3 regions of the Streptomyces sp. NBC_00536 genome follow, and region 2 is predicted to be linked to each of the others. Evidence: riboswitches for the same ligand, from Rfam matches in the RefSeq annotation. Region 2 holds a riboswitch; each other region holds the start of a gene.

Region 1 (3,089 bases), 6.5 Mb from region 2:
CCGTACGACTGGACCCAGCCGTGCTGGGTGGCGAGGTAGCCCGTGAGCTGTTCGGCGAAGTACTGGACCATGTCGTTGCGTTCGGGCTCGCCGTGCACGAGGACGTCGATGCCGGTCTTCTCCTGGAAGGACAGCACCTCGCGGATCTCGTCCTTGATGCGCTCCTCGTAGCCGGCGGTGTCGATGCGTCCGGCCCGCAGGTCGGCGCGGGCCACCCGCAGTTCGTTGGTCTGCGGGAAGGAACCGATGGTCGTCGTCGGGAGCAACGGCAGGCCCAGGTGGGCACGTTGGGCCACGGCGCGGTCGGCGTACGGCTGTGCGCGGCGCCCGTCGGCGTCCGTGATCGCGGTGGTACGGGCCCGGACGGCGGGGTCGTGGGTGATCGGGGAGTGGGCGCGGGAGGCCAGGTCGGCGCGGTTGGCGGCGAGTTCGGCGGTGATCGCGTCGGTTCCCTGGGCGAGCCCGCGGGCCAGCGTGGTGATTTCGACGGTCTTCTGGCGGGCGAAGGCGAGCCAGCGCCGGATCTGCGGATCGATGTCCCGTTCGGCGTCGGCGTCCAGCGGGACGTGGAGCAGCGAGCTTGAGGCGGAGACGTCGACCCGGTCGGCGAGCCCGAGGAGGGTGCCGAGGGTGGTCAGCGACTTCTGGAGGTCGTTGATCCAGATGTTGCGGCCGTTGACGACACCCGCGATCAGGCGCTTGCCGGGCAGGCCGCCGACGGCGGCGAGGTCGGCGAGGTTGGCGGCCGCGGCGTCGGTGAAGTCGAGGGCGAGACCCTCCACCGGAGCCTTCGCCAGGACCGGAAGGGCGTCACCGAGCCGGTCGAAGTACGAGGCGACCAGCAGCTTCGGGCGGTCGGTGAGGCCGCCGAGGTCGCGGTAGGTGCGGGCGGCGGCGTTCAGTTCGGCCGGGGTGCGGTCCTGGACCAGGGCCGGTTCGTCCAGCTGGACCCACTCGGCGCCCGCCGCGCGCAGCTCGGCGAGCACCTGTGCGTAGACGGGGAGCAGCCGGTCCAGCAGGGTCAGCGGCTCGAAGTCGGCGGCCACGCCGGGGGCGGGCTTGGCCAGGAGCAGGTAGGTGACCGGTCCGACCAGTACGGGCCGGGCGGTGTGCCCCTCGGAGAGGGCTTCGGTGAGTTCGGCGACCTGCTTGGCGGCGTCGGCGGTGAAGACGGTATCGGGGCCCAACTCGGGGACGAGGTAGTGGTAGTTGGTGTCGAACCACTTGGTCATCTCCAGCGGGGCCACGTCCTGGGTGCCGCGCGCCATCGCGAAGTACCCGTCGAGTGCGTCCGCTTCGACGGCGGCGCGGTGGCGGGCGGGGATCGCGCCGACCATGACCGTGGTGTCCAGGACGTGGTCGTAGTACGAGAAGTCGCCGGTGGGCACCTCGGTGATGCCGGCCCCGGCCAGCTGGGCCCGGTTGGCCCGGCGCAGGTCGCGGGCGGTCTCCCGGAGGGTGTCCGCGGTGACGCGGCCCTTCCAGTAGCCCTCGATGGCCTTCTTCAGTTCACGGCGCTGGCCCTGGCGGGGGTAGCCGTACACGGTGGCCCGTACTGCCGCGGCTGCGGACTCGGTGGTCACGGAACTCTCCTTCGCGAGTGTGTCTCCATGGACCCGGTGACGGGCCGAGGGTGCGAAGGGTGCCGGAACGGGCGGCCCGCCGTGGTCCCGTACGGCTGGTGGTACGCCTGGTACGGGACGGGAGGATCCGCCCTGAGCACGCCGACCCGCCCACGAGGTCACCGGGAAACCGGGCGCGGTCGATCGCGCTCGGGCAACGGGCAGGTCTTCGGACTCGCGGGCGCGCAGGCCACTGGGGCCGGCATCTACTGGCCGTCGCTTCCCAGGACCGGTTCGGGTCCCAGTGCGTATGACGGCGGTCGTTCCCGCTCACCGCTGCGGGGCAGTCCCGGATTCTCACCGGGTTCCCTCTTACGACGCATCCCGCCTGGCGGACGGGGCGAACCAGCTGCGAGGCCAACGGTAAGGCGTCGACCGGTGGATGAACACCGGTTTCCACATACCGGACGGTGAAATGAGACACGCCGGGGGTGCGGTGACATCAACGGTGACACCGCTCACCGCACCCCCGGCCTTCTCCTGTGTCTCCGGTCCTCCCTCGGCCCGGAGACCTGCCGGGCCCCCTCAGGCCCGGCCCGGGCCCCCTCAGGCCCGGCGGACGAGGTGGCGGGCGTAGGCCTCGGGCGTGAAGAAGGCGGGGAGGCGCACCGACAGCGCCGTGTCCACGAAGACCTCGCGCGCTTCGAGGGCGAGCGAGCGCGGGTCCTCGGCCTCCAGGGCCGCGCATTCGGCGTCGAGGAGGTCGATGACCGTGCTCCGGTCCACCCGCTCGTGGCGCAGCCACTGCCAGATCTGGACGCGGGCGATCTCGGCGGTCGCGGCGTCCTCCATCAGCCCGTTCAGGGCGACGGCGCCGCTGCCGCGCAGCCAGGCGTCGAAGTAGCGCAGGGCCACGGCCACGTTGGAGCGGATGCCCTCGGAGGTCGGCGGGGCGGCGATCCGGCGTACGGACAGCAGGTCGGCGGCGGTGACCTCGACGTCCTCGTGGGTGCGCTCCAGCTGGTGCGGCCGCTCCCCCAGGACGTTGTCGAAGACCGCGCGGCAGACGGGGACGAGTCCGGGGTGAGCGACCCAGGAGCCGTCGAAGCCGTCCTCGGCTTCGCGTTCCTTGTCGAGCCGGACCTTCGCGAACGCGGCGGTGTTCGCGTCCGGATCCTTGCTCGGGACGTGGGCGGCCATGCCACCGATGGCGTGGGCGCCGCGCCGGTGGCAGGTCCGGACGAGGAGTTCGGTGTAGGCCCGCATGAAGGGGGCCGTCATGGTGACCGCGGCCCGGTCGGGCAGCTGGAAGTCGGTGCGGTGGCCGAAGGTCTTGATCAGGCTGAAGAGGTAGTCCCAGCGGCCCGCGTTCAACCCCGCGCTGTGCTCGCGCAGTTCGTAGAGGATCTCCTCCATCTCGAAGGCGGCGGTGATCGTCTCGATCAGGACGGTCGCGCGGACCGTGCCGCGCGGGATGCCGAGGAGGTCCTGGGCCAGGACGAACACGTCGTTCCACAGCCGTGCGTC
Region 2 (3,089 bases):
GCGCGTCCTGATGAGCGACCGTCACGGCGTCGGTGTCATCGTGCGTCCACAGCACGGCCGTTCCGGTGGGCAGGGCGTGGACGCTCACATCGGGGGCGAGCGAGGTCACGTCGCCGCGCCCGTCGTCGAGGGCGAAGAGGAAGCGCCCGGAGAGCGCGGCCGCGGCCGGGCTCGCGCACAGCAGCCGGTCCAGCGCGCCGACCCAGGGGGTGACGTCGGTGCGCCCCTGCCGGTCGAGCCCGGACAGGGGTGAGGCGACGATGTTGCGGACGCGTTCGTGGGTGGCGGCCGCGGCGGGCAGCAGGGCGGTGGCGCCGAGCAGGGCGGCCAGTTCGCCGCCGCAGCCCGCGCCGAGGCCGCGCAGCTGCGCGTTGCCGCGCGAGGTGAGGTCGAGGTGCCCGTCCCCGAGCCGGTCCGCCGCGTCGGCGAGTACCCCGGCCGCGTCGGCGGTGAGCAGACCGCCGGGGATCCGGATCCGGGCGAGGTGCCCGTCGTCCGCCGCGTGCAGGCGCAGCGCACCGGGGCAGGCGTCACCGCGGTCCCGTATGACGGGTTCGTCCCGGGATGCGGCGGAGGAGGGCGGGGGCATGGCGGCGAGCATACCCACGATCCGGGCCGCCCGACCTGTGTCCGTCACCACGCCGCCCCTCTCCGCGAAGCCGCCCCGGGCCATGGCTCGGCTCCGGTTCGCGGGTGCGGGTGCGCGGTGCCCGCGCCTTTGCCTCCGGCGGGTCCTCAAACGCCGGACGGGCTGAATTCCCCGGCCCGTCGGGCCGTCGGCGGGTCCTCAAACGCCGGACAGGCTGAATTCCCCGGCCCGTCGGGCCGTGCGGCGCAGCCAACGGAACCAGCGCGGCCACATCCAGCCCGCCCGGCGATTGAGGGCCCGCCGGAGGCCCCACGGCCCGCGCCGGCCTCCGGCGGGCGGCGCCAAGTACCAGCCCCGCCGGCGTTTGAGGCGCCGCCGGAGGCCCCACGGCCCCGCGCCGGCCCACGCACCGCGGCCACCACACGCCCCCGCGCCCCCACCACCCGCACCGCAGGGCACCCCTACCGGCCCCCACCTGCCGTTTGCCCGTCGCGGCACCTAGGATGACCCCCGACGGGCCATTCGGCCCGTCATCGCCGAGGACGGCGACATGGGAGGAAGCCCGGTGCGATTCCGGCGCGGTCCCGCCACTGTGAACCCGGCAGCCGCCAAGCGCGGCCCCGCCGGGTGAGTCAGGAACTCCCGTCGTCCTCACTGCCCGGGGCGCGGAAACCCCGAGGAAGGCCCGCCGCCGCATGATCCTGCTGCTGTCGACGTCCGACACCGATCTGCTCAGTGCCCGCGCCTCGGACGACGGCCCGGTCCCGTACCGGTTCGCGAACCCTTCCCGGCTCCCCCTGGACGACCTCCCCGCGCTGCTCGACGGCGTGGACCTGGTCGTCGTACGCCTCCTCGGCGGCCTGCGCGCCTGGCAGGAGGGGCTCGACCTGCTCCTCGCCGCCGGCCAGACCCGTCCGGTCGTCGTGCTGACCGGCGAACAGGCCCCGGACGCCCAGCTGATGGAGGCGTCCACCGTCCCCATCGGCATCGCGGCCGAGGCCCACGCCTATCTCGCGCACGGCGGCCCCGCCAACCTGGCGCAGCTGGCCCGCTTCCTCTCCGACACGGTGCTGCTGACCGGCCACGGCTTCGACCCGCCCGCCGCCGCCCCCACCTGGGGCCGGCTGGAGCGCGCGGCGGCCCCGGCCACCGGCCCCCGGATCGCGGTGCTCTACTACCGCGCCCACCACATGAGCGGCAACACCGCCTTCGTGCACGCCCTCTCCGACGCCGTCGAGCAGGCGGGCGGCGTGCCCGTCCCGCTGTACGTCTCCTCGCTGCGCTCCCCCGAAGCGGAGCTGCTCGCCGAACTGGCCACCACGGACGCCATCGTGACGACGGTCCTGGCCGCGGGCGGCACCCGCCCCGCCGAGGCCTCGGCGGGCGGCGACGACGAGTCGTGGGACGCGGGCGCGCTCGCCGCGCTCGACGTGCCGATCCTGCAGGCGCTGTGCCTGACCGGTTCGCGCGCCGCCTGGGAGGAGAGCGACGAGGGCCTGTCCCCGCTCGACTCGGCCAGCCAGGTCGCGGTGCCGGAGTTCGACGGCCGCCTGATCACCGTCCCGTTCTCCTTCAAGGAGATCGACGAGGACGGCCTCCCGGCGTACGTCGCCGATCCCGAGCGGGCCGCCCGGGTCGCGGGGATCGCCGTACGCCACGCCCGGCTGCGGCACACCCCGAACGCCGAGAAGCGGATCGCGCTCGTCCTCTCCGCGTACCCCACCAAGCACTCCCGCATCGGCAACGCGGTCGGTCTCGACACCCCCGCCAGCGCCGTCGCCCTGCTGCGCCGACTGATCGCCGAGGGCTACGACTTCGGTCCGGCCGAGGAGATCCCCGGCCTGGTCTCGGGCGACGGCGACGAGCTGATCCGCGCGCTCATCGAGGCCGGCGGCCACGACCAGGACTGGCTCACCGAGGAGCAGCTGGCCCGCAACCCGGTCCGGATCCCGGCCGCCGACTACCGGCGCTGGTACGCCGGACTCCCCGGCGAACTGCGCGACGGGGTCGAGCAGCACTGGGGGCAGGCCCCGGGCAACATGTTCCTGGACCGCTCCCGCACCACCACCGGCGGCGACCCCGACGGTGACATCGTGCTGGCCGCGCTGCGCCGCGGGAACCTGCTCATCCTCATCCAGCCGCCGCGCGGCTTCGGCGAGAACCCGATCGCGATCTACCACGACCCCGATCTGCCGCCCTCGCACCACTACCTCGCCGCCTACCGCTGGATCCAGGCCGCGGCCGAGGACGGCGGCTTCGGCGCCGACGCGATGATCCACCTGGGCAAGCACGGCAACCTGGAGTGGCTGCCGGGCAAGAACGCGGGCCTGTCGGCGGCGTGCGCGCCGGACGCCGCGCTCGGCGACCTCCCGCTCGTCTACCCGTTCCTGGTCAACGACCCGGGCGAGGGCACCCAGGCCAAGCGCCGCGTCCACGCGACCCTGGTCGACCACCTGGTGCCGCCGATGGCCCGCGCGGAGTCGTACGGCGACATCGCGCG
Region 3 (3,089 bases), 1.3 Mb from region 2:
AAGATCATCGCCCCCGCCGGTCTGATCCCGACGGCCGCCGAGAAGGCGGAGCTGGCCGCCGCGGGCCTGGACTCGGGCGGCGGCCGGGTCAAGGAACCGGTGGCATGAGCGGCGTCCGGGCGGCGCTGGGCCGGATCCGGTTCTACGTCCGCGAGTTCTCGGGCGAAGCCGCCTACGACCGCTACGTCGCCCACGCCCGCACCCACGACCCCGACGCCGAGGTCCCCACCCGCCGGGCCTTCGAACGGGCCCGCACGGACTCCCGCGAGGCGGACCCCCGCGAGGGCTTCCGCTGCTGCTGACGCATGACCGCAGGGCCCCGCCGCACCCGCGGCGGGGCCCTGCGCCGTGCACGGGGTCAGCGCACCCAGTCCTTGAGGGACTCAGCCGACACCCGTCCTGCACACTCGACCGCATGGACATCACCATCCGGGCCGCGCTGCCCGCCGAATACGAAGAGCTGGGCGAGATCACCGCGCGGGCCTATCTGGACGACGGGCTGCTCGACCCGGAGACCAACGGCTTCTACCTCACCGTGCTGCGCGATGTCGCGGGGCGGGCCGCCGACGCCGAGGTGCTCGTGGCCACGTACGACGGGCAGTTGCTCGGCGGAGTGACCTTCGCCGCACCCGGCAGTCCACTGGCCGAAATAGCCGGTCCCCACGAGGCCGAATTCCGGATGCTGGCGGTCTCCCGCGCCGCCCGGGGCCGGGGCGCCGGGGAGGCGCTCGTACGCGCCTGCATGGACCGCGCACGGGCCTTGGAGGGGGTGACCCATCTGGTCCTGTCCACCAAGGAGGCCATGCGCGGGGCCCACCGGATCTACGGGCGCCTGGGCTTCGCCCGGACCCCGGAGCGGGACTGGGCCCCGCTCCCGAGCGTCCCCTTGCTCACGTACCGCGTGGAGTTGTAGCCGCGCCGACACAACATGTGGTGGGTCGCGCATCCAGCGGCCCCCACATGTATGCTCGTGCTCGCTGTCGCCGCAGGGGAATCCGGTGCGAATCCGGAACTGTCCCGCAACGGTATGAACTGCACCCAATCACCCATTGGTGCTGCCGCAAGTCCGAGGACCTGCCGACAGTGCGCCCAGACCAACCGGTCAGGACGCCGAATCGTCCGGGCCTCGCGGTTGGGCCGGTGGACGCCATGCGGTGACGTACGACTGCCCTGCCCGGGCCCGTGCGTCCAGATGCCCGCACGGCAGCCTCCTCTCCCCGCCTCCGAGCCTTCCGGGCCGAGCGAGGGAGAGCCCCCCACGTGACCATCGCGCCTGCCGCACCGCGCGCCGAGTCCGCCCAGCCCGAGGCCACCGAGGGTCCTGGCGCCGCGCTGCTGCGCACCCTCACCGACCTCACCGCCGACCTGGCCGACACCGACCCCGGCCGGGTCGCCGCCGCCGCGCTGCGGGGCCGCAGCTCCGTCGCCGACGAGGCCGAACTGCGCGGGCTGGCCACCGAGGCGGCCGCGGGCCTGATCTCGGAGGACCCGGCGTACTCCCGGCTGGCCGCCCGTCTGCTGACGCTGGCCATCGCCGAAGAGGCCGCGGGCCAGGGGGCCACCTCCTTCTCGGCGTCCGTCGCCGTCGGTCACCGCGAGGGCCTGATCGCCGACCGCACCGCCGAGTTCGTCGCCGCGCACGCGACCCGGCTGAACGCGCTGGTCGACCACGCCACCACCGAGGGCGCCGACGACCGCTTCGGCTTCTTCGGTCTGCGCACCCTGCACAGCCGTTACCTGCTGCGCCACCCGATCACCCGCCAGGTCGTGGAGACCCCGCAGCACTTCATGCTGCGCGTGGCCTGCGGCCTCGCCGAAACTGGTCTTAATGGCGAAAAGATTGGCAGCATCCAGGCCGTCGAGGAAGTGGCCTCGCTCTACCGGCTGATGAGCCGCCTCGACTACCTGCCGTCCTCCCCCACGCTCTTCAACTCCGGCACCCGGCACCCGCAGATGTCCTCGTGCTACCTGCTGGACTCCCCGCTCGACGAGCTGGACTCGATCTACGACCGCTACCACCAGGTCGCGCGCCTCTCCAAGCACGCGGGCGGCATCGGCCTGTCGTACTCCCGCATCCGCGCCCGCGGTTCGCTGATCCGCGGCACCAACGGGCACTCCAACGGCATCGTGCCGTTCCTGAAGACCCTCGACGCCTCCGTCGCCGCCGTGAACCAGGGCGGCCGCCGCAAGGGCGCCGCCGCGGTCTACCTGGAGACCTGGCACGCGGACATCGAGGAGTTCCTGGAGCTCCGCGACAACACCGGTGAGGACCAGCGCCGCACGCACAACCTGAACCTCGCCCACTGGGTGCCGGACGAGTTCATGCGCCGCGTGAACGCCGACGCCGAGTGGTCGCTGTTCTCCCCGGCCGACGTCCCCGAGCTGGTCGACCTGTGGGGCGACGAGTTCGACGCCGCCTACCACAAGGCCGAGGCCTCGGGCCTGGCCCGCAAGACCATGCCCGCCCGCGACCTGTACGGCCGGATGATGCGCACCCTCGCGCAGACCGGCCAGGGCTGGATGACGTTCAAGGACGCCTCCAACCGCACGGCGAACCAGACCGCGGAGCCGGGCCGGGTCGTCCACTCCTCGAACCTGTGCACCGAGATCCTCGAAGTCACCAACGACGGCGAGACCGCGGTCTGCAACCTGGGCTCGGTGAACCTCGGGGCGTTCGTGCTCGCCGAGACCGGTGAGATGGACTGGGAGCGGCTGGACGAGACCGTCCGCACCGCCGTGACCTTCCTCGACCGCGTGGTCGACATCAACTTCTACCCGACCGAGCAGGCGGGCCGCTCCAACGCCCGCTGGCGTCCGGTGGGTCTGGGCGCGATGGGCCTGCAGGACGTCTTCTTCCAGCTGCGCCTGCCCTTCGACTCCCCCGAGGCCAAGGCCCTCTCGACGAAGATCGCCGAGCGGATCATGCTGGCCGCCTACGAGGCCTCCGCGGACCTGGCCGAGCGCCACGGGCCGGTCCCGGCCTGGTCGGAGACCCGTACCGCGCGCGGCGTGCTGCACCCGGACCACTACGCGGACGCCACGCAGTACTGGCCGGAGCGCTGGAACGCGCTGCGCGCCCGGATCGCCGA

The links. Region 2 has a riboswitch for cobalamin ahead of cobN (cobaltochelatase subunit CobN). Riboswitches for the same ligand answer to the same signal wherever they lie in the genome.
Region 1: linked by a shared signal. The riboswitch ahead of metE (5-methyltetrahydropteroyltriglutamate--homocysteine S-methyltransferase) and the one ahead of cobN (cobaltochelatase subunit CobN) in region 2 are both predicted to bind cobalamin.
Region 3: linked by a shared signal. The riboswitch ahead of OHS33_RS24365 (ribonucleoside-diphosphate reductase subunit alpha) and the one ahead of cobN (cobaltochelatase subunit CobN) in region 2 are both predicted to bind cobalamin.

What each region holds. Positions count from the first base shown of each region.
Region 1 is NZ_CP107819.1:272,837-275,925, forward strand. It holds gene metE (5-methyltetrahydropteroyltriglutamate--homocysteine S-methyltransferase) at 1-1,583, opposite strand, end outside; cobalamin riboswitch at 1,766-1,987, opposite strand; gene aceB (malate synthase A) at 2,169-3,089, opposite strand, start outside.
Region 2 is NZ_CP107819.1:6,762,357-6,765,445, reverse strand. It holds gene cobG (precorrin-3B synthase) at 1-589, opposite strand, end outside; cobalamin riboswitch at 1,110-1,244, shown strand; gene cobN (cobaltochelatase subunit CobN) at 1,285-3,089, shown strand, end outside.
Region 3 is NZ_CP107819.1:5,452,501-5,455,589, reverse strand. It holds gene OHS33_RS24380 (carbon starvation CstA family protein) at 1-108, shown strand, start outside; gene OHS33_RS24375 (YbdD/YjiX family protein) at 105-302, shown strand; gene OHS33_RS24370 (GNAT family N-acetyltransferase) at 416-913, shown strand; cobalamin riboswitch at 965-1,096, shown strand; gene OHS33_RS24365 (ribonucleoside-diphosphate reductase subunit alpha) at 1,261-3,089, shown strand, end outside.